DNA from 3 places in the Saccharopolyspora hattusasensis genome. Region 1 is predicted to be linked to each of the others. Evidence: riboswitches for the same ligand, from Rfam matches in the RefSeq annotation. Region 1 holds a riboswitch; each other region holds the start of a gene.

Region 1 (7,121 bases):
AGGACGCGCGAGTGCTCGCCAACGGTGTGCAGCGCTTCCGTGAGCCCGAGGAGCAGCATCGCGGGCTGGAGTGCGCGCCGGGCACCGGCCCCCGTCGGTGTCCGGCCACCGGTTCAGACCGATAATGAGCCATCGCGGCTCTCCACCGGCGCGGCCACCATCCCGTCCCAGGCCAGCATCGCGCAGTCGATGACCGCGTGCATGGTCTCGCGGGAACTCCCATCCCGGGCCTGGATGGACAGTCCTTGCAGGACTGTCAGGTAGAAGGAGGCGATCGTCTCCAGATCCGCACCGGGTGGCACATCCCCGTCGGTGATGCCGCGATCCAACCTGGCCTGCACGGCGCGGAAATCGTCCCTCCGGCATTCGGCGAGGTAATCCCGGATCCGCCTGTTCTCCGGAGTGCAGTTGGTGGCCGCCAGCACCACCATGCATCCGCGTGGAGTGTTCGGATCCACGTATGCGTCGGCGTTGTCGCGCAGCATGGCTTCGATCGCTCGCCTCGCGGTCGGCTGCCGCTGCAACGGCCTTTCGCCGACCGCCTCGTCGGCGCTGTTGTAGAGCGCGACCGCTTCCCGGAACAGGTCCTCCTTGGACCCGAACGCGGCGTACAGGCTCGGCGAACTGATCCCCATCGCGCCGGTGAGGTCGCTCAGTGACGTGGCCTCGTAGCCGCGTTCCCAGAACAGCTCCATGGCGGTTCGCAGGGCGGCCTCCCGGTCGAAGCTGCGCGGGCGCCCACGTGGCGACATCGGCTTCCCCTCCTCCCAAGGCGGCGCGGGTCCCGCACCGCTTCACACCTTTCCCAGCGGGCTTGTTGACACCCGAGGGTAGCGATGATAGCCATTTATATATCGTTCGACACAGAAAATCGAGGGCTTCATGACGGGCTTGGACGGCAAGGTCGCGCTGGTCACCGGTGGTGCCCGCGGCATAGGTGCGGCAGTCGCCGAGCGACTGGCCGCGGACGGTGCCGACGTCGCGATCACGTACAACACCTCGGCCGACCGGGCCAACGACGTGGTCGGCAAGATCAAGGGAGCCGGCCGACGCGGCGCGGCGTTCGCGGCCCCGGCCACCGACGCAGCGGCCGTGACCAGCGCCGTCGAGCAGACGGTCGCGGAGTTCGGCCGGCTGGACATCCTGGTCAACAACGCCGGGATCTTCCCGTGGGCGACCATCGACGAACTGACGCTGGAGCAGTTCGACGAGACGGTCGGCATCCACGTGCGGGCGGTGTTCGTGGCGGTGCAGGCCACCGTCAAACACCTGCCCGAGGGCGGCCGGATCATCAGCATCGGCAGCAACCTCGCCGACCGGACTCCCGGCCCCGGCCTGAGCCTGTACTCGCTGAGCAAGTCGGCGCTGACCGGCTTCACCAGGGGCCTCGCCCGCGACCTCGGTCCGCGCGGCATCACGGTCAACCTGGTGAACCCGGGCTCCACCGACACCGAGATGAACCCGGCCGACGGCGAGGAGGCGGACGCCGAGCGCGCCCTGACCGCCCTCGGCCGCTACAACGCCCCGGCCGACATCGCGGCGGCGGTCGCGTACCTGGCCGGCGAGGGCGGTCGCAACATCACCGGCACCGGCATCCTCGTCGACGCCGGCGCCAACGCCTGACGGCGGCGTGCGTTCACCTTCTGGAACAAGGGAAGCAGCAATGGCTTGGGTCATCCTCGTCGTAGCGGGCCTGCTGGAGATCGTCTGGTCGTTGGCGTTGAAGCACGCCGAAGGCCTGACCCGGGTGTGGCCGGCGGTGCTGGGCATCGCCGTCGCCATGATCAGCCTCGGCATGCTTTCGGTGGCGCTGAAGGAGCTGCCGGTCGGCAGCGCCTACGCGATCTGGGTCGGCATCGGCACCGTCGGCGTCGCTGCAGTGGGGATGGTCTTCCTGAGCGAACCCATGACGGTGTCCAGGCTGGCTTTCCTCGGGCTGATCGTGGTCGGCATAGCCGGACTCAAGTTCGTGGAAGGCTGATCGCGAAGACCGTGAGAACTCGCTTTGCTTAGCGGTGCAGGTGGCGTCCCCCCTGCGGGAATTACAGACGCCGCCTGGCCTCCGGGAGCCCCGGCTTACGTATGACCAATACGCGGCTTCGCGGACTGGCCTCGCCAAGAACCCCGACGGGGTGGGCACAGTCTGAGAACCCGCGGCGGTGCAAGTTGCTTAGTTGCGCTAAGCGGCTTCGCCGTTTCAAAGGCAAGAACCCGCCCTGTCGCAGGCATGCTGCCTACAGCAAATCGACCACTGCAGACACTTAAATTCTCCGCTCCCCTACAGGAGATGCCGCCTCGCCCAGCGCGAGGCGGCATCGTCGCTTCGCTGCTCCCGAGAACACGTGATGTCGCGGCGGGGGTGGCCAAGCATCCTGGGATCCGGCTGCCGCCAGGAGAGCCAGACGACGGCATCGGCTGGAGGAGCGGGAAATGGCTGAGCACAAGAGGTAACTGGACACATCGCGGTGATCGGCGCCGGGGTACTCGGGCTGTCCACCACGGACGGCCTGCTGCGGCGCGGCGCCGACGTGCAGTGCTTCGACGGCAGGCGCGCCCCGGGTCGGGGCAATCCGGCGGGCGATGATCGAGACGCTGGCCGGCTCGGTCGGCGACCACATCGTCGCCAACGACATCCACAGCCTGCTGGTGCTGGACAACGGCACGGTCGAGTTCCAGAAGGCCGATGCGATCTACCACGCGCGGCACGTCGTGCTCTGCGCCGGCGTCGACACGCCGCGCCTGGTCGCCCGCCTCGGCTGGGACGACGAAGGCCGGTGACAGGAAGGTTCCCATCCTCACGAACCCGGGCCGGCCTGGTCGCCCGCCTCGGCTGGGACGACGAAGGCCGGTGACAGGAAGGTTCCCATCCTCACGAACCCGGGCCGAGTCGTGACAGGAAAGTTCCCATGCTCCCGCGGCAGAGCTCTCCGGCGGCCCGGCGGTGACAGGAAGGTTCCCATCCTCGCACCAACGGGCACGCCGATGCCGACGGCAGAAGGACTCCACCGCTGGCATCTGGACACGTTCACCGCACACCAGGTGACAGGAAAGTTCCCATGCTCACGTGGCAGAGCTCTCCGGCGGATGGTGGCAGGAAGGTTCCCGTGCTCGCGCTGGTCGCGCGGCAGGGTCAGCATTCGATGACGTTGACGGCGAGGCCGCCGCGGGCCGTCTCCTTGTACTTGACCTTCATGTCCCGGCCGGTCTCCCGCATCGTCTTGATCACCTTGTCCAGCGAAACGAAATGGCTGCCGTCGCCGCGCAACGCCATCCGCGCAGCCGTGATCGCCTTCACCGACGCGACCGCGTTGCGCTCGATGCACGGAATCTGCACCAACCCACCGATCGGGTCGCAGGTCAACCCGAGGTTGTGCTCCATCGCGATCTCCGCGGCGTTCTCCACCTGTCTCGGCGTTCCACCCAGCACCTCAGCGAGACCGGCAGCAGCCATCGAACACGCGGAACCCACCTCGCCCTGACAACCGACCTCCGCACCCGAAATCGACGCGTTCTCCTTGAACAACACGCCGACCGCACCCGCCGCCAGCAGGAACCGCACGACACCAGCATCATCCACGCCGGGCGCGAACCGCGTGTAGTAATGCAGGACCGCAGGAACGATCCCGGCCGCACCGTTGGTCGGCGCGGTCACCACCCGCCCACCAGCCGCGTTCTCCTCGTTGACCGCGAGCGCGAACAGCGTGACCCACTCCAGCGGATCGTCGCGCTCGGTCAACGAAGCCGCCAGCTCCGCCGCCCGACGACGGACCTTCAGCCCACCGGGCAGCTCACCGGAGTTGCGGCAGCCGTTGTCAACGCATTCACGCATGACCTGCCAGATACCGAGCAACTCCTTGTGCACGGCATCCTCACCACGCCAGGACAACTCGTTCGCCAGCATCACACCGCTGATCGGCAGCCCTGACTCCTCGGTCCGCGCGAGCAGTTCCACACCCGTGCGGAACGGGTACCGCACCGCGGTCTCGTCCGGTTTGATCCGATCAGTGCCGGTAGCGTCCTCGTCGACGACGAAGCCACCGCCCACCGAGTAGAACACCGCGCTGTCCAGCTCGGCATCATCGGCACCGAACGCGGCGAAGCGCATCCCGTTGGGATGCAACGGCAACGACTTGCGCCGGTGCATGACCAAGTCACGGTCCACGATGAACCGGATCTCCTGCACCCCATCCAAACGCAACCGGCCGGACTCACGGATCTCGGTGACCCGGCCCTCCACCGCCGCCGGATCAACAGTCTCCGGACTGTGCCCCTCCAAACCCAGCAGCACAGCTTTCGGACTACCGTGCCCATGCCCGGTCGCACCCAACGACCCGAACAACTCCGCCTTGATCCGCTCGACCTGCGGCAACCGGCCCGCGCTGTGCAACCGCTGCACGAACAACCGCGCCGCGCGCATCGGACCAACCGTGTGCGAACTGGACGGCCCAATACCCACCGAAAACAGGTCGAAGACGCTGATCGCCATTGACCGCCTCCTACCTCGCTTGGCCCGTTACTCCGCGATCAGCTCGGCGTACTGCTCAGCGGTGAGCAGCGAACCGGTGCTGGTCGGGCGCACTTCGAGCAGCCATCCGTCGCCGAACGGCTCCGCGTTGAGCAGCGCCGGGTCGTCCACGACGGACTCGTTGAGCGCCACGACTTCGCCGGTCACCGGGGCGAACAGGTCACTGACGGACTTTGTGGACTCCAGTTCCCCGCAGGCCTGGCCCGCTTCGATCTTGTCGCCCACCTCGGGAAGCTGCACGTAGACGATGTCGCCGAGCGCGTCCGCGGCGTGCTGGGTGATGCCGATGCGGACCAGCTCGTCGCGGTCCTCGATCCACTCGTGCTCTTCGGAATAACGCAGGTGCGCAGGCAGGGACATGTCGGGAGGCTCCAAGGCAGTCGGGGGGCACTCGTGCCCGTGGTGGCTGGGCCTCCCCCTCTGTTGCGGAACCTGAGAGCTTCGCCGCGGGCCTCGCGGCTTGCACCGTGGGTGGAGCGTCGATGAGACGCACGCTTTCCAGAGTTGCCTCGCCCGAACGGTCATGGGTGCCTGAGAGTTTGTGGGGAGTCTTGCTCCTTCGGCGCCCTGGGGGCTCGGCGTGAGCTCGCAGGGTCTCTCCCGCACGGGGTCGAGGGCCGGTATGCGATTGTCGGTGTGCTCAGCAACGATAAACGGGCCAGTCCTGGTGTCAATGCCCTCCCCCACAACGCACGGAGGCGGCCCGAGGTATTCAGGAGGCCGGTGATGCTGGACATCCGGGCACTGGTCGAGCGGGTCGGCCCCACACTGCTGCGGACCGTGGTCGCCCCGGAACCGATCGTGTGCGTCGGGGACGTCGTCATCGCCGAACCCGATCAGCCGCCGACGGCGGCGGGCGGCGACCTCGTGTTGGGCGTGGCCATCCCGGACCGCGAGCACGCGGTGGCGTTGACGAGGGATTGCGGCGCGAAGGGTGCCGCGGCGGTGCTTCTCAAACCGCCGATTTCGGCGGACGACGCGGTGGCCGCGGCAGCCCGGGACGCCGGGGTGGCGCTGGTCGAGGTCCGCCCTGGCACGGCGTGGGCGCAGTTGGTGTGGCTGATCCGTGCCGCGCTGGCCGGGACCGAGATCGAGGAGGCCGACGCGTCCAGCACCGGGGTCGGGGACCTGTTCCGGCTCGCCGACGCGGTGGCGGACGTGGTGGACGCGCCGGTCACCATCGAGGACGCGCGCTCCCAGGTCCTGGCCTACTCCGCCCGGCAGGACCTCACCGACCCGGCGCGGATCTCGACGATCATGGGCCGGCGGCAGCCCGACGACGTGCTCGCCAAGTTCCGCGCCCGCGGCACGTTCCGCCAGCTCAGCAAGGGCAGTTCGGCGATCTTCGTGCCCGCCCAGCAGGACGGCACCCTGCCCCGGCTGGTGGTGCCGATCCGGATGGGCGGTGAACTGCTCGGCTCGATGTGGGCTGTGGTCCCCGGCGAGGTTTCCGAAGAACGCTCCACCGCGTTCGCCGACACCGCACCGCTGGTCGCGCTGCAACTGCTGCGGTGGCGTGCGGTGGCGGACGCGGAGCGCCGCCGATCCGCCGAGCAGGTGCGGCTGCTGCTGGAGGGCGGCGAAGGCTGGCGGGCGGCAGCGAACGAGCTAGCGGTGCCCGCCGAAGCGCACCGGGTCGTCGCCATCGAAATGCCCCCGTCCGCCAGCCCCGCGGAAGGGCACCGGTTGGCGATGTGGGAATGGATCACGCGCGGAATCGGGCGGCGCCCGCTGGTCACCGAGATCGGCACCATGCTCTACGCGCTGGTGCCAGACCGGGGGCGCGCGGGCGGCTGGCCGGATCTGCGGGCAGCGCTCACGTCCCACGACGTTTCGCCGCGCCCGCTGATCGCGGTGGGCACCGCGGTGGCGGTCGCCGAGCTGCCCCAGTCGCGGTCGCAAGCCGAGGAGCTGATCAGCTTGCTGCGCACCGGCCAACTGCAGCAACGGGTGGCGGTGTACGAGGAGAACTGGCATCTGCTGGTGCTCAGCCGGATGGCCGGTGCGGCGACCGACGCCGGTATCGGTGCCCTCGGCCCGCTACCGGTGCTGCGCGAGCACGACCGAACGCAGGGCACCGAATACCTGGCCACGCTCCACGCGTGGCTGCGCCACCCCGGCGATCCCCGGCAGGCGAGCCGCGAGTTGCGCGTGCACCCGAACACTTTCCGGTACCGGATGAAGCGGCTCACCCAACTCGTGGAAGTCGACCTCGAAGACCCCAACGTCCGCTCCGCGCTGTTCGCGCAGCTGCTCGCCGACCGATGGGCGCAGCACGGCTGACAGCAAGGGAACCTTCCTGTCACCCAAGGCCAAGCGAGCTCGCCCAGGGCTCGAACAAGGGAACCTTCCTGTCACAGCCGGGCGGCAGAGCCCCTCGGTGACGTGCGCAAGGGAACCTTCCTGTCATTCGTGGCAGGACGGTTCCCTTGCTTTCGCCGGGCTGCCGGTCGGTTGCGAGGAAGGGAACCTTCCTGCCATGTCCGCCGTCCGTGCCCCCGTCCGTGCCCCCGTCCGCGCGCTGGATCGGCGCTCCACGGGCTTTGTGCTGCGAGCACAAAGCGCGCGGGGCAATCTCATTCGGCGGGAATGATGC
Region 2 (7,121 bases), 2.3 Mb from region 1:
GTCGCCGGCCTGCGGTTGGTCGGCGATCGACGCCTGCAGGCCCTGCTCAGCCGGCGCGATGCGCAGGCCGGAACCTTCCGGAGAGTCGCCGCCGACGAGGACGAGCTTGATGACCTCCGCCGCGCTCTCACTGATGGTGAGCATTGCTCCACTTCCTCTCGGAGCCGGTCAGGTGACCGGGCCACCGTGTCACCCCGCCCACACCGCACGCAAACCGAACCCGACCGGACGTGTCGCACCCACCCCGAACACGGAGGCGCCCCCGGCCGCAACGGCGGACCGGAGGCGCTCCCACCAACGGACGTCCCTCACGACTGGTAGGCGTCCAGGGGCGGGCAGGAGCAGACCAGGTTGCGGTCGCCGCGGGCCCCATCGATGCGGCGCACCGGCGGCCACACCTTCACCACATCGGTGCCCAGCGGGTAGGCCGCCTCCTCGCGGGAGTACGCGTGGTCCCAGTCCTTAGCCAGTGAGGCCGCCGTGTGCGGGGCGCCCACCAGCGGGTTGTCGTCGGCCGGCCACTGCCCGGCGACGACCTTGTCGATCTCCGCGCGGATGGCGATCATCGCCTCGCAGAAGCGGTCCAGCTCCGCCAGGTTCTCGCTCTCGGTCGGCTCGACCATCAGCGTCCCGGCCACCGGGAAAGACATCGTCGGCGCGTGGATGCCGTAGTCGGCCAGCCGCTTGGCGACGTCGTCGACGGTGATTCCGCTGGTCTTGCTGATCTGCCGCAGGTCAAGGATGCACTCGTGCGCCACGAAGCCGCCTTTGCCGGTGTAGAGCACCGGGAAGTAGGTGTTCAGGCGGCGGGCGACGTAGTTGGCGGCGGCCACCGCGGTCAGCGTCGCGCGGCGCAGGCCGTCGGCACCCATCATCCGCACGTACGCCCAGGAGATCGGCAGGATCGAGGCGCTGCCCCACGGCGCGGCGCTGATCGGGCCGACGCCGGAGACCGGTCCGGCTGCGGGCTGCATCGGGTGGTTCGGCAGGAACGGCGCCAGGTGCTCGCGCACGCCGATCGGGCCGACGCCCGGCCCGCCACCGCCGTGCGGGATGCAGAACGTCTTGTGCAGGTTCAGGTGCGAGACGTCGGAACCGAACTTGCCCATCCGCGCCAGGCCGATCAGGGCGTTGAGGTTCGCCCCGTCGACGTACACCTGGCCGCCCGCGTCGTGCACCAGGCCGCACACCTCGCGCACGGTGTCCTCGTACACGCCGTGCGTGGACGGGTAGGTGATCATGATCGCGGCGAGGTCGTCGGCGTGCTCGGTGACCAGCTCGCGCAGGTGCTCCAGCTCGATGTTTCCGGTGTCGTCGCAGCGGACCACGATCACCCGCATCCCGGCCATCACGGCGCTGGCGGCGTTGGTGCCGTGCGCGCTCGCCGGGATCAGGCACAGGTCCCGGTCGGCGGCACCACGGCTGCGGTGGTAGGCCCGAATCGCCAGCAGCCCGGCGAACTCGCCCTGACTACCGGCGTTCGGCTGCAGGCTCACCGCGTCGTAGCCGGTGACCTCCGCCAACCAGGTCTCCAGGTCCTTGACGATCGACAGCAGACCCTCGGCGTCCTGCGCGGGCGCGAACGGGTGCAGCGAACCGAACTCCGGCCAGGTGATCGGCTCCATCTCGGCCGTCGCGTTGAGCTTCATGGTGCACGAGCCCAGCGGGATCATGCTGCGGTCCAGCGCGATGTCCTTGTCCGACAGCTGCCGCAGGTAGCGCAGCAGCGAGGTCTCGGAGCGGTGGGTGTGGAACACCGGGTGCGTCAGGTACTCCGAGGTGCGCTCCAGCGCCGCGGGCAGCGCGTCCGGCGTCTCGATGTCGAGTTCGTCGGCGTCGCCGACGGTGACGCCGAAGGCCTGCCACACCGCCGCCAGGTGCGCCCGCGTGGTGGTCTCGTCGCAGCTGATGCCGACGTGGTCGGCGTCCACCCGGCGCAGGTTGATGCCGACCCGGCGGGCCGTGGCGACAACGTCGTCGGCCTTGCCCGGCACCCTCGCGACGACGGTGTCGAAGAACTCCCGGTGCAGCACCTCGACCCCGCCGCGGCGCAGCTGCTCGGCGAGCACGGCGGCCATCCGGTGCGCGCGGGTCGCGATCGACCGCAGCCCGGCGGGGCCGTGGTACACGGCATACATCGACGCCACGACGGCCAGCAGGACCTGCGCGGTGCAGATGTTGCTGGTGGCCTTCTCGCGGCGGATGTGCTGTTCGCGGGTCTGCAGCGCCAGCCGGTAGGCCTGGTTGCCGTCGGCGTCGACGCTCACGCCGACCAACCGGCCCGGCAGCTGCCGTTCGAGTCCCTTGGCCACGGCCATGAATCCGGCGTGCGGGCCGCCGAAGCCCATCGGCACCCCGAATCGCTGGGTGCTGCCGACCACCACGTCCGCGCCGATCTCGCCGGGCGAGCGCAGCAGCGTCAGCGCCAGCAGGTCGGCCGCGACGACGACCTTGGCGCCGCGCCGGTGCACCTCGGCGATGATCTGCTCCTGGTCGCGCACCGCACCGGAGGCACCCGGGTAGGACAGCAGCGCGCCGAAGAACTCGTCCTCCGGCAGCGCCTGCGCGCCAGCGGACAGGTCGGCGACGACGATCTCGATGCCCAGCGGCTCCGCGCGGGTCTCGATCACCGCGATGGTCTGCGGCAGCGTGTCGGCGTCCACCACGAACCGCGGCGACTTCGACCGGCCCGCGCGGCGCACCAGCGTCATGCCCTCGGCCGCCGCGGTGGACTCGTCGAGCATCGACGCGTTGGCCACCGGCACCCCGGCCAGGTCGGCCACCATCGTCTGGAAGTTCAGCAGCGCTTCGAGCCGACCCTGCGAGATCTCCGGCTGGTACGGGGTGTAGGCGGTGTACCAGGCCGGGCTCTCCAGCACGTTGCGCAGGATCACCGGCGGCGTGACCGTGCCGTAGTAGCCCAGCCCGATCATCTCGGCGTGCGGGCGACAGCGGCGCGCGAGCTCGCGCAGCTCGGCCAGCGCCTCGGACTCGGTGGCCGGCTCGGGCAGCGCCAGCTGCAGGTCGCCTTCCCGGATGGTGTCCGGCACGGCGTTCTGACCCAGCTCCTCCAACGAGCCGACGCCGATCACGTCGAGCATGCGGGCAAGCTCGGCCGGCATCGGCCCGACGTGCCGGTCGGCGAACGGCGTTCCGTGCTCCAGGGCGGCCAGTGGAATGCGATCGTGGGTCACGTCGGTCATCGCCAAACCTCAATTGTCGCGGCGGGCAAAGGGCGGCAGAACAGCCGGAACTGCTCTGCTCTCCCCCTCTGTCACTGTCCGCGAAGCGAACGCCTGAGAGCTTCACCCGGGAACCGGGCTTGCACCGTCGGCGGGATGCGCCACAGCCGTGGTGCATCCTCTTTCCAGAGGCATCTCGCCCGTGCGGTCCAGGTGGCCTGAGAGGTTGGCGGGGAGGTTTGCTCCTTCGGCGCCGACCACGGCCGAAGCCGGGCCGGACTCTCCCGCACGGGGTCGGCGATGTGCCGCAGCTTACCCGACCAGGGGGTCGAGCGGACCCGTGATGTCACCGGCCGCACACCACCGGCCGGGGCCGGCCGCGATCAGCCCGTTTCAGCCTGCCGGTCGCGCCGGCGGCGGGACAATTCGTCGTCGACCAGCGGCACCAGCTCGCCGCCGTCGGCCCGCTCGGCCGGGAAGTCGTGGATGGTGCCGCTGATCTCGCGCATCGCGCCGCTGACGGCGATGCCGAACACCCCTTGGCCACCTTGCAGCAGGTCGACCACCTCCTCGGCAGAGGTGCACTCGTAGACCGTCGTCCCGTCGCTGAACAGCGTGAGCCGGGCCAGGTCCTGCACGCCTCGGTTGCGCAGGTGGTCCACCGCGACCCGGATGTTGTGCAGCGAAACCCCGGTGTCCAGCAGTCGCTTGACCACCTTGAGCACCAGGATGTCCTTGAACGAGTAGAGGCGCTGCGAGCCCGAGCCGGCGGCGCTGCGGATGGACGGGCCGACCAGCTTGGTGCGCGCCCAGTAGTCCAACTGGCGGTAGGTGATGCCGGCGATCTGGCAGGCGGCCGGACCCCGGTAGCCGACCAGCTCGTCCGGCATTGCGGCGTCGGGGAACAGCTCGCCCTGCTCCGCGGCAGCATCCCGGTTGGGCGCTTCCTCGACCACGCCTGCCTCCCCTCGTCCGGCACGAAGCCGACGACGACGATCACCAGCGCCCGGACCGTCGCGATCCGGGGCCGCGAACACCGCCCAGCGACCGAATCACACCGGGGCAATTCGCGTAAGTTCGACGGTATGCCTGCCCCGCGGGGAGGTCAACGCGACGCGCGGGCCCCGGACGACCCGGCCCCCGCCCGCAGCGCGCGGACAGGGGCCGGGAGGTCTCGTCGGGTCGATCGGCAGGCTCAGGTGTCCGCGCCGCGGAAGTCCTCCGGCGACACGGAGTCGAGGAACTCGCGGAACTTCTCGACCTCGTCCTCCTGCTCGTCCGGGATGATCAGCCCGGCCTCGTCCAGCACCGATTCGTCGGCGTGGATCGGCACCCCGATGCGCAGTGCCAGCGCCACCGAGTCGCTCGGCCGCGCCGAGACCCGCACATCCCCGTCGAACACCAGCTCGGCGAAGAAGGTGCCGTCCTGGAGATCGGTGATCCGCACCTGTTCAAGGTCGCGTCCCAGGGCCCCAATGACGTCCTTCAGCAGGTCGTGAGTCAGGGGTCTCTGCGGCCGCACACCCTGCTGCTCGAGTGCGATGGCGGTCGCCTCGACCGAGCCGATCCAGATCGGCAGGTAACGCTCGCCGTGCGCCTCGCGCAACAGCAGAATCGGCTGGTTTGCTGGTAGTTCAACTCGCACGCCGACGACGCGCATCTCGCTGCTCATCGTCACATCGCCTCCTCCAGCGCGCCGAAGCGTGACATCCCCGTCGAGGATCGCGCACCGACGCCTCCGACGCTACCCGCGTTGCGGCGGACACGCCCATCCCTTAGCGGTCTGGTCGACCACCGAATTCGCGGCCTTCCTGCCGGTGCATCTGGCCCGAACCACAGGCTGAGCTCCTTATCGAGCATTACCAGCACGATACACCGCCCACCGCCCCGTTGGGCCGGTGGAAAGAGGACCGCTGCAACGTGGAAACCGGTTGCGACGTCGGGAAATTCCCCGCGCGAGGATGCAGTTGATCTCGGCTGCGCAGTACCTTGACGCGCTAGCGGGGCGACGCCGCTTCGGCGTCGCCCCGCTGGCGGGTCGACAAGTCGTTCCCAGGGCGTCCTCAGCGGGCGCCTGGGCCCCCATCGATCGGACCAGTAAGGAATACCAGGCGGAACTTCCCGATCTGCACCTCGTCACCGTTGGCGAGCACCGAGGTGTCCACCGGTTCCCGGTTGACGTAGGTACCGTTCAGGCTGCCGACGTCTACGACCACGAAGTCGTTGCCTTCGCGCCGGAACTCGGCGTGCCGACGGGAAACCGTGACGTCGTCGAGGAAGATGTCGCTGTCGGGGTGTCGTCCCGCGCTGGTGGTCTCCCGGTCCAGCAGGAATCGCGACCCCGCGTTGGGGCCGCGCTTCACCACCAGCAGGGCGGACCCTGCGGGCAGCGCATCGACCCCGGATGCGGATGCGGATGCGGATGCGGCGGCGGGCTCCGGGGACGCACTCTCGGTGCTTTCCGGCTCCGAGAGGAAGGGCCTGAAGACCGAGGTGGTCTCCGGTGACTGCTCCGGCGGAACATCGCCGTGCCCGGGGAATTGGCTCACCTGAGCTCTCCTCTACGCGGATAGATCGTGCCAAGTATGTACCCAACGTACAGTGCAGGTACAAGCACGGAACGCGGGACTCCCGACATCTTCCTCCCGGACCCCGACAGTCCGACGATCTTGCCTGGTCGGATCAGGATTCGGTCAGCTTCTGGTAGGCCTGGGCGTCGAGCAGGGCGTCCAGCTGGGCCGGGTCGGCGAGCTTGAGCTCGACCATCCAGCCGCCCCCCAGCGGTGCCGAATTGACCAGCTCCGGTTCGTCTTCCAGCTGGTCGTTGCGGGCCACCACCTCGCCGCTCACCGGGGCGTAGATCTCGGAGACGCTCTTGGTCGACTCGACCTCGCCCATCGACTCGCCAGAGGTGACCTGCTGGCCGGGTTCCGGCAGCTGCACGAACACCACGTCGCCCAGCTGCTGCTGGGCGTATTCGGTGATCCCGATGCGCACCGTGTCGTCGCCGGTGCGCTGAACCCATTCGTGCTCTTCGGTGTACTTGATCTCGTCCGGGGCCGCCACGTGGTCCCGCCTTCCTGGTCCGCTGGTGCTGTGGATCACCGGCCACGAGCTTCACGTGATCGGCTCGGCGAGCGTATTCACCACGCGGCACAGGCCGCAAGGCGACTCTCGAACCCATGCGCACCCATGCCGCACCAAGGGCACCTCTTGCCGATTTGCTCAACAAGAGGTGCCCTTCGCGCGGGACGACCGAACGGTGCTCAGACCGGTTTGGCGCGGGCCTGATGGACCGCCGCCACCACCTGCCCGAGGTAGAGGATGCCGGCCCACAGGTAGAGCGCGCCGCCCCAGCAGGTGAAGGCGTAGGCGATCGGGCGCACCACATCGGACAGCGGGAAGTCCTCCTGCACCAACAGCAACAGCGGGAACGCGTACATCAGGCAGAAGGTCGCGGCCTTGCCGAGGTAGTGCACGTCCGGCGGCTCGTAACCGTGCCATCGCAACGCCGGCAGGCACAGCGTGAGCACCACGTCGCGGATGACGAGCGCGGCGGCGACCCACCAGGGCACCACGTCGCGCAGCACGAAGGCGACCAGGGTGGCGACTATGTAGAGGCGATCGGCGGCCGGGTCGAGCAGTTCGCCGATGCGGCTGTACTGGTTGAGCCAGCGGGCGAGCTTGCCGTCGAGCCAGTCGGTGATACCGCTGATCACCAGCACCAGGAGCGCGAGCAGGTCAGCCTTGGGGCCGAGCAGCAGCCAGAGGAACACCGGCACGCCGGCCAGCCGGATCACGCTGAGCAGGTTCGGCAGCGTCCACCACGGATCGGCCCACACACCCGCGGCCGCCTCCCGGATCCGGGCTATGCCGGGATCGGGTCGTCCTGCTGCGGGTTCCTGGCCCGCCGGACCGGCGTTCATCCCGCCGTCTCCG
Region 3 (7,121 bases), 700 kb from region 1:
AGCCATAGCGGAAGTTGTTGCCCTTCTTACTGACACCGGCGGTGCGCGCCAGCATCCGCATCGGCTGCTCCCGCACCCGGTAACCGCGGCTGAGGACGCCGACCAGCAGCTCGGCGGACTGGTACTGCGGCTGCTCCAGGGCCACCGAGTTGGCCGTCACGCGGCCGCCAACCGGTGGCCAGCAGCACGAACACGGCCGCCGGAACCACCAGCGTCACGCCCACGACGCGCACCACCACCGCCGCGGCCAGCACGATCCCGGCCAGCGCGGCGAGCTTGGGGCCGGGCGCGGCGGCCAGCGCCGCGATCCAGGCCCGGACCTCGAAACGACGCAGCAGCGCGTAGATCCCGGCGCCGAGCCCGAGGCCCAGCAGGTGCTGCACCGCCGCCACGCTGGTCAGGCTGCCCACCGCCAGCAGCGGCCACAGGAAGAGCTCATAGCCGATCGGGTTGATGCCGCCGGGGAAGAACGCGCCGACGTCGTCGAGGTAACGGAACGAGTCGATGTAGAGCAGCGCGGGCCGGTAAGCCAGCTGCACCACGATCCGCAGGGCCAGTCCGGCGAGCAGCAGCAGCGCCAGCAGCCAGTGCCGGCGGAGGACGCGCGTGAGCGCGGTGCTCATCGCGCCCCGCGGAAGTCCGCCCAAACGGTGCGCAACCCCTCGGTGAGCTCGACGTTCGGGGCGTAGCCGAGTTCGCGCTGCGCCTTGGCCACGTCCACGATCACCGCGGGCATCTCGCCGTTCTTGGCCGGCACGTGGTTGACCGGCACGGGTTCGCCGGTGGCCGCGCGGACCGCGTCGATGAGCTCCAGCACGGAGATCGACCGCCCGCGGCCGATGATCGCGGTGCCGGTGTACTGCTTGTCCCACGCGGCGAGGACGCCCTGCACCACGTCGTCGATGTGCACGAAGTCGCGGGACTGCGAGCCGTCGCCGTAGACCTCGACGCCGCGGCCCGCCAGCGCGGCGCGCATCAGCCTCGGGATGAAGCTGTCCTTGTGGCCCATGCCGGGCCCGTAGATGTTGGTGAAGCGCAGCGCGCAGGTGGCCAGCCCGTAAGCGCCGGCGTAGCCGGAGAGCAGCATCTCGCACGCCGCCTTGGTGGCGCCGTAGGGCGTGAGCGGGCGCAGCGGCAGCGCCTCGGAGATCGTGCCGCGGCCGATGTCGCCGACCACCGCGTTGGTGGAGGCCAGCACGAACCGGCGGACGCCGCGGGCGCGAGCCAGTTCGAGGAGTTCCTGGGTGACCGCGACGTTGTTGGCATAAGTCTCGGCGGGCTGGTCCACCGAGCGCAGCACCGAGGTGATCGCCGCCAGGTGGATGATCCCGGCCGAGTCCGCCGAGACCGCGGCCTCCCGGACCGCGGCGTCCCGCAGGTCGCCTTCGACGTGGGTCACCAGGTCACTGCGCAGTTCGGCGGGCGGGGCCTGGGTGTCCACGATTGTCACCCGGGTGCCGCGCTCCAGGAAGGCGCGAACCACTGCTCTGCCGACGAAACCGGAACCACCCGTGATGGTGACGGTGTCTGCTGCGTTAGCTGCATTTGCGGCGGAAGGATTAACGCTGCTTGGCACGCGCGGACTCTAACCGCCACCGGATTCGCTCCGGTTCACGCCCATCCCGGCCGGATTAACCGCCCAGATGTTCCCGAAGTCCGTTCAGCCCGGTTCGGTAAACGCCCTTGGCGAAGGTCTTGTCCATCTTCTCCTCGTCGGCGGCATCGGCGTCCCAGTGCGAATACCACTCGACGAAGCTGTGCCCGGTGTCGGTGATCGGCGCGATCCGGATGGTGGAGCGGTAGCTGCGCACCGGGAACGGGCTTTCCACGAATTCGTAGGCGTAGCTGCGCTCGGTGTCGTCCAGCGCCACCAGCCGCTCCCGGACCGCCCCGCCGTCGGCGAGTATCAGGTGCCGGACGCACCCCACCGCGTCGGCCGCGCCCCCGCCCTCGATCTCGCTTCGCTCGATCGCCGGGTGCCACGTCGGCAACCCGTTGAAGTCGCGCACCGCCTGCCAGACCTGCTCGGCCGACACCTCGATGACCGCGCTCGTGTAGGACTTCGCCACCGCTTGCCTCCTCAGAACCTGAGTTTCTTGAACGCCTTGGCCTGTTCGGTCAGTGCTTGTTCGGTGGGCAACCGCTCCATGCTGCTCGCACCGTAGAACCCGTGGCAACGCTTGGTCCGCGAAAGCACGTACGAGGCGTCTTCCGGCATCGAGACCGGCCCGCCGTGGCAGAGCACCAGCACGTCCTCGCGGACCTCGGTCGCCGCCTGCGACCACTCGTCGATCAGCGCCACGCAGTCGTCCAGCGACTTTGCGGTCCCGGCGCCGATCGCGCCGCCGGTCGTCAGCCCCAGGTGGCACACGATGATGTCGGCGCCGGCCTCGGTCATCGCCCGGGCGTCGGCGCTGGAGAACACGTACGGAGTGGTCAGCAGGTCGGCTTCGCGCGCGGCGGCGACGAGTTCGACCTCCAGGCCGTAGCCCATTCCGGTCTCCTCCAGGTTCGCCCGGAAGGTGCCGTCGATGAGCCCGACGGTCGGGAAGTTCTGGATCCCGGCGAACCCGAGGTCGCGCAGCTCGCGGAGGAACCGGTCGCGCAGCATGAACGGGTCGGTGCCGTTGACGCCGGCCAGCACCGGGGTGTGCCGCACCACCGGCAGCACCTCGCGGGCCATCTCCACCACGACGTCGTTGGCGTTTCCGTAGGCCAGCAGCCCGGCCAGCGAACCGCGCCCGGCCATCCGGTAGCGGCCCGAGTTGTAGATGACGATCAGGTCGATGCCGCCGGCCTCTTCGCACTTGGCGGACAGGCCGGTGCCCGCGCCGCCGCCGACGATCGGCTCACCGCGCTCGGCCTTGGCGCGGAACCGGCGCATCAGTCCGGCGCGGTCGAATCGGCTCATCGTGCCTCCTGCCTGGTTCGCTCGGCGGATCCGGTGATCTCCCGGAACGCCGCGACCAGCGCGGCGGCGAACTCCGGATTGTTGATGTTGTGCGGCACCCGCTCGACGCGCCGGTCGGCGGTCTGCCGCACCCGGCTCTCCAGCGTCTCGAAGAGGACCGCGTCCGCGCCGGGATCGCAGAAAGGCTGCCCCGGTGAGTCCAACATGGACACTCCGCCGGCCGGGAGCAGGAACCGCACCGGGCCGTCGCAGGCGTTGAGCTTGCCTGCGATGAACTCCGCGATCCGGCGGCACTCCCCTGCGGACGTGCGCATCAGCGTGACCTGCGGGTTGTGCACGTACAGGTTGCGGTCCCGGTACTGCGGCGGAACGGTTTCCAGCGCGCCGAAGTTCACCATGTCCAGGGCGCCGCACGAGCCGACGTAGGGCACTCTGGTCCGGGCGATGGCGTCCAGGCGCTGCTCCCCCGCGCTCATCACGCCGCCGGCGATCAGGTCGCAGACCTCGGTGGTGGTGATGTCCAGGACGGCGCGCACCAGGCCGTCGTCGACGAGCTTCTCCATGGCCCGACCGCCGGTTCCGGTCGCGTGGAACACCAGCGGGTCGTGGTCGGCGGCCAACTGCTCGGCTACCGCGGTCACGCACGGCGTGGTGACGCCGAACATGGACAGCGCGACGGCGGGCTTGTCCTCGGCCGCTGGCAACGGGTGGGTCACCGCGCCCAGCAGCGCGTGCGCGGCGTTTCCCAATACCTGGCGGGAAATCCGGTTCAGCCCGGCGACATCGGTGACCGACGGGAACATCGCGATGTCGGTGGCGTCCACGTAGGGCGAAACGTCGCCGGAGGCCACTGTGGACACCATGACCTTGGGCACGCCGACCGGCAGCGCGCGCATCGCGGGCGTGATCAGCGCGGTGCCGCCCGAGCCGCCGAGCCCGATGACCCCGTCGACGTCCTGCGCGACCAGGAACCGCTCGAACGCCGCGGCCATCGCGGTGACGGCCGATCCCCGCTCGCCGGTGAACACCGCGTCGGCCCCGTCCGGGTGGTGCGCGGCGACCTCGGCGGCCGACACGTCGGCGTCGGAACTCCCACCCGCGGTGGACAGGTCCACGGTGATCACGGGGTGCCCGCGGGCGATCAGCCCGGCGACGTAGAGCAGCTCAGCGGCCTTAGTGTCGAACGTCCCGGCGACGTACGCGCTGCCCACCACTAGTGCGTCACCGGGACAGCAACTCCAGCAGCTCAGCATCTTCCGCGAGGAATCGGCGCACCTGGTTCGCCCGGAACTCCTCGTGGCGGGCAAAGTACTCGCGCAGCGCTGCCACCGCGATCTCGTGCATCGACCGGCCCTCTCGCTCGGCTACATCGCGGAGCTTCGCGTTGTCGTCGTCGTTAAGCCGCAGAGTCGTGGCCATTCCGGCATGGTATCGCGTGGTATCCGCTGATACCACATGCCCTTGGGGCACGAGAAGACCCCCGGCGCCTGGGGTTCTTGGGTTCTAGCGGGCACCGGGGGCCTTCGTCGGGGTTTTCGGTCAGTGGCCCTTGCCGCCCTTGCCGAAGAACTTGTTCTTGACCTGGTCGATCTTCTCCTTGTTCTTCGGGTCGGTGGCGTACTTCTTGGCCTGGTCGATCACCTTGCGGCCCTGCGGGCTGCTGGCGAAGTCGGCGACCTTCTTGAACAGAGACATCGTCGCTCCCGGCGGTTCGGAGTCACGGCTGTCACCAGGCTACCGACAAAACGGGCAGAGGTCTTCTCGCGAGGACAGCCCCGACGTGGCGTATCCCGCACCGCTGCGCAAAACGAGCCCGGAAACAGAGTGAGTGGAGCCCAAGAGCCGAGTTCCGCGGAAGCACGGAAGGTTTGAGCGAAGTCCAGGGAGAACTCGGAGCGTTCACCGGACGGCAGCAGGGCCACCCAGGGGAACTCCTCGGAGAGCATGTCGATCAGTTCGTCCGGCGACAACCGCGCAAACGCGGCACGCACCGCGCGCGCCGCCGTCACGGCGCCTTCCGACGCCCCGACGGCCCGGTCCTACCCGCCCGGTTGACTGGGTCACGTTCAGTTCGTAGCGTCGGCGTTCGCACAACCGAATACCGCGCCGATGACGTCGTGCGGGAGAGACTCCGGCCCCCGAGCAACCTCGGGAGACCGGAGCGCCGAAGGAGCAATACTCCCCAGCAAACTCTCAGGCACCGGCACCGCACGGCACCAGGCGAACACGGAGAAAAGCAGGAGCAACGCGCTTCTCGCCCACGGTGCAAGCCGCCCCTCGCGGGGTGGCGAAACTCTCAGGCCAATGACTCCGGGGAGACCGCCCGACCAGCGCAAGCCCGCGCAGGTCGGGGTCGAGGTGTCCCCGATAAGGTTGGGCGCAGTGAGCTGACCGGCCCTCGACTGCCGACCGGCGCCCACCAGGAGGAGTCGCACCATGTCGTCGCCACGACAGACGCCCTTGCACCGAGTACACGAAGCCCTCGGGGCGACATTCACCGAGTTCGCCGGTTGGCGGATGCCGCTGCGCTACTCCGGCGACACCGCCGAGCACAACGCGGTGCGCAACAGCGCCGGCCTGTTCGACCTAACCCACATGGGTGAGATCCGGATCAGCGGCCCGCAGGCCGCCGAGGCGCTGGACTACGCGTTGGTCGCGAACGCCTCCGCGATCAAGCCCGGCCGCGCCCGCTACACGATGATCTGCAACGCCACCGGCGGCGTGCTGGACGACCTGATCGTCTACCGGCTCGGCGAGCAGGAGTTCCTGGTCGTGGCCAACGCGGCGAACGCCGCCGTGGTCTCCGCCGAACTGGCCGAGCGGCTCGGCGGCTTCGACGCCGAGCACCAGGACGTCTCCGACGACTACGCGCTGATCGCCGTGCAGGGCCCGAACGCGGTCGCCATCCTCGCCCCGCTGACCGACACCGACCTCGCCGAGGTCAAGTACTACGCGGGCTACCGCAGCCAGGTCGCAGGCAAGGACGTGCTGCTGGCGCGTACCGGCTACACCGGCGAGGACGGCTTCGAGCTGTTCACCGCGCCCGGCGACGCGGAGGCCGTCTGGCAGGCGCTGACCGAGTCCGGCGCGCAGCACGGCCTGCAGCCCGCCGGGTTGTCCTGCCGCGACACGCTGCGGCTGGAGGCGGGCATGCCGCTGTACGGCAACGAGCTGTCCGCCGACCTCACGCCCTTCCAAGCCAGCCTCGGCCGGGTGGTCAAGCTGGACAAGCCCGGCGACTTCGTCGGCAAGGACGCGCTGGCCGCCGCCGCGGAGAAGCCCACCGAGCGCACACTGGTCGGGCTGAGCACCGACCAGCGCCGGGCGCCCCGGCACGGCTACCGCGTGCTGGACGCCGACGGCGCCGAGATCGGCGTCGTGACCAGCGGTGCCCCGTCGCCGACCCTCGGCCACCCGATCGGCATGGCCTACGTCGACCGCGACCACAGCGAACCCGGCACCCAACTGCAGGTCGACATCCGCGGCAACAACGTCGCGGTGCAGGTCGTCGAGCTGCCGTTCTACCGCCGCAATGCCTGACGAGATCGAACCAGGAGGCAACACCATGTCGACACCGGACCTGTTCAATGACCAGCTGGCCGCGGTGGATCCCGAGGTGGCGGCGGCGGTCGGCGCCGAGCTCAACCGCCAGCAGACCACGCTGGAGATGATCGCTTCGGAGAACTTCGCACCGCAGGCGGTCCTGGAGGCGCAGGGCTCGGTGCTGACCAACAAGTACGCCGAGGGCTACCCGGGGCGCCGCTACTACGGTGGCTGCGAGCACGTCGACGTCGTCGAGCAGTTGGCCATCGACCGCGTCAAGGAGCTCTTCGGGGCCTCCTACGCCAACGTGCAGCCGCACTCCGGGGCGCAGGCCAACGCGGCGGCGATGTTTGCGCTGCTCAAGCCCGGCGACACGATCATGGGCCTGGACCTGGCCCACGGCGGTCACCTCACGCACGGCATGCGGATCAACTTCTCCGGCAAGCTCTACAACGTGGTGCCCTACCACGTGCGCGCCGACGACCACCGCGTGGACATGGACGAGGTCGCCCGGCTGGCGCGGGAGAACAAGCCGCAGCTGATCATCGCCGGCTGGTCGGCGTACCCGCGGCAGCTGGACTTCAAGCGGTTCCGCGAGATCGCCGACGAGGTCGGCGCGTACCTGATGGTCGACATGGCGCACTTCGCCGGTCTGGTTGCCGCCGGG

Evidence for each region. Region 1 has a riboswitch for glycine ahead of gcvH (glycine cleavage system protein GcvH). Riboswitches for the same ligand answer to the same signal wherever they lie in the genome.
Region 2: it holds a riboswitch for glycine, as region 1 does, so the genes downstream of both, gcvP (aminomethyl-transferring glycine dehydrogenase) here and gcvH (glycine cleavage system protein GcvH) in region 1, are expected to answer to the same signal.
Region 3: it holds a riboswitch for glycine, as region 1 does, so the genes downstream of both, gcvT (glycine cleavage system aminomethyltransferase GcvT) here and gcvH (glycine cleavage system protein GcvH) in region 1, are expected to answer to the same signal.

What each region holds. Positions count from the first base shown of each region.
Region 1 covers NZ_JBPCDC010000001.1:3,099,523-3,106,643, forward strand. Annotated here, with positions in the region: gene ACRXBZ_RS14035 (hypothetical protein) at 1-59, opposite strand, end outside; gene ACRXBZ_RS14040 (TetR/AcrR family transcriptional regulator) at 114-752, opposite strand; gene ACRXBZ_RS14045 (SDR family NAD(P)-dependent oxidoreductase) at 883-1,623, shown strand; gene ACRXBZ_RS14050 (DMT family transporter) at 1,664-1,981, shown strand; gene ACRXBZ_RS14055 (hypothetical protein) at 2,581-2,778, shown strand; gene ACRXBZ_RS14060 (L-serine ammonia-lyase) at 3,131-4,486, opposite strand; gene gcvH (glycine cleavage system protein GcvH) at 4,514-4,885, opposite strand; glycine riboswitch at 4,936-5,033, opposite strand; glycine riboswitch at 5,034-5,138, opposite strand; gene ACRXBZ_RS14070 (PucR family transcriptional regulator) at 5,252-6,808, shown strand.
Region 2 covers NZ_JBPCDC010000001.1:780,932-788,052, forward strand. Annotated here, with positions in the region: gene ACRXBZ_RS03695 (HesB/YadR/YfhF-family protein) at 1-144, opposite strand, end outside; gene gcvP (aminomethyl-transferring glycine dehydrogenase) at 309-3,203, opposite strand; glycine riboswitch at 3,378-3,479, opposite strand; gene ACRXBZ_RS03705 (MerR family transcriptional regulator) at 3,566-4,138, opposite strand; gene ACRXBZ_RS03710 (bifunctional nuclease family protein) at 4,378-4,854, opposite strand; gene garA (glycogen accumulation regulator GarA) at 5,246-5,731, opposite strand; gene gcvH (glycine cleavage system protein GcvH) at 5,865-6,248, opposite strand; gene clsA (cardiolipin synthase ClsA) at 6,449-7,121, opposite strand, start outside.
Region 3 covers NZ_JBPCDC010000001.1:2,396,678-2,403,798, forward strand. Annotated here, with positions in the region: gene ACRXBZ_RS10515 (GtrA family protein) at 1-2, shown strand, start outside; gene ACRXBZ_RS10520 (hypothetical protein) at 27-623, opposite strand; gene ACRXBZ_RS10525 (NAD-dependent epimerase/dehydratase family protein) at 620-1,576, opposite strand; gene ACRXBZ_RS10530 (SRPBCC family protein) at 1,632-2,069, opposite strand; gene ACRXBZ_RS10535 (phosphoenolpyruvate hydrolase family protein) at 2,081-2,911, opposite strand; gene ACRXBZ_RS10540 (Tm-1-like ATP-binding domain-containing protein) at 2,908-4,122, opposite strand; gene ACRXBZ_RS10545 (ribbon-helix-helix domain-containing protein) at 4,133-4,330, opposite strand; gene ACRXBZ_RS10550 (hypothetical protein) at 4,451-4,606, opposite strand; glycine riboswitch at 5,022-5,130, shown strand; glycine riboswitch at 5,131-5,232, shown strand; gene gcvT (glycine cleavage system aminomethyltransferase GcvT) at 5,348-6,451, shown strand; gene glyA (serine hydroxymethyltransferase) at 6,477-7,121, shown strand, end outside.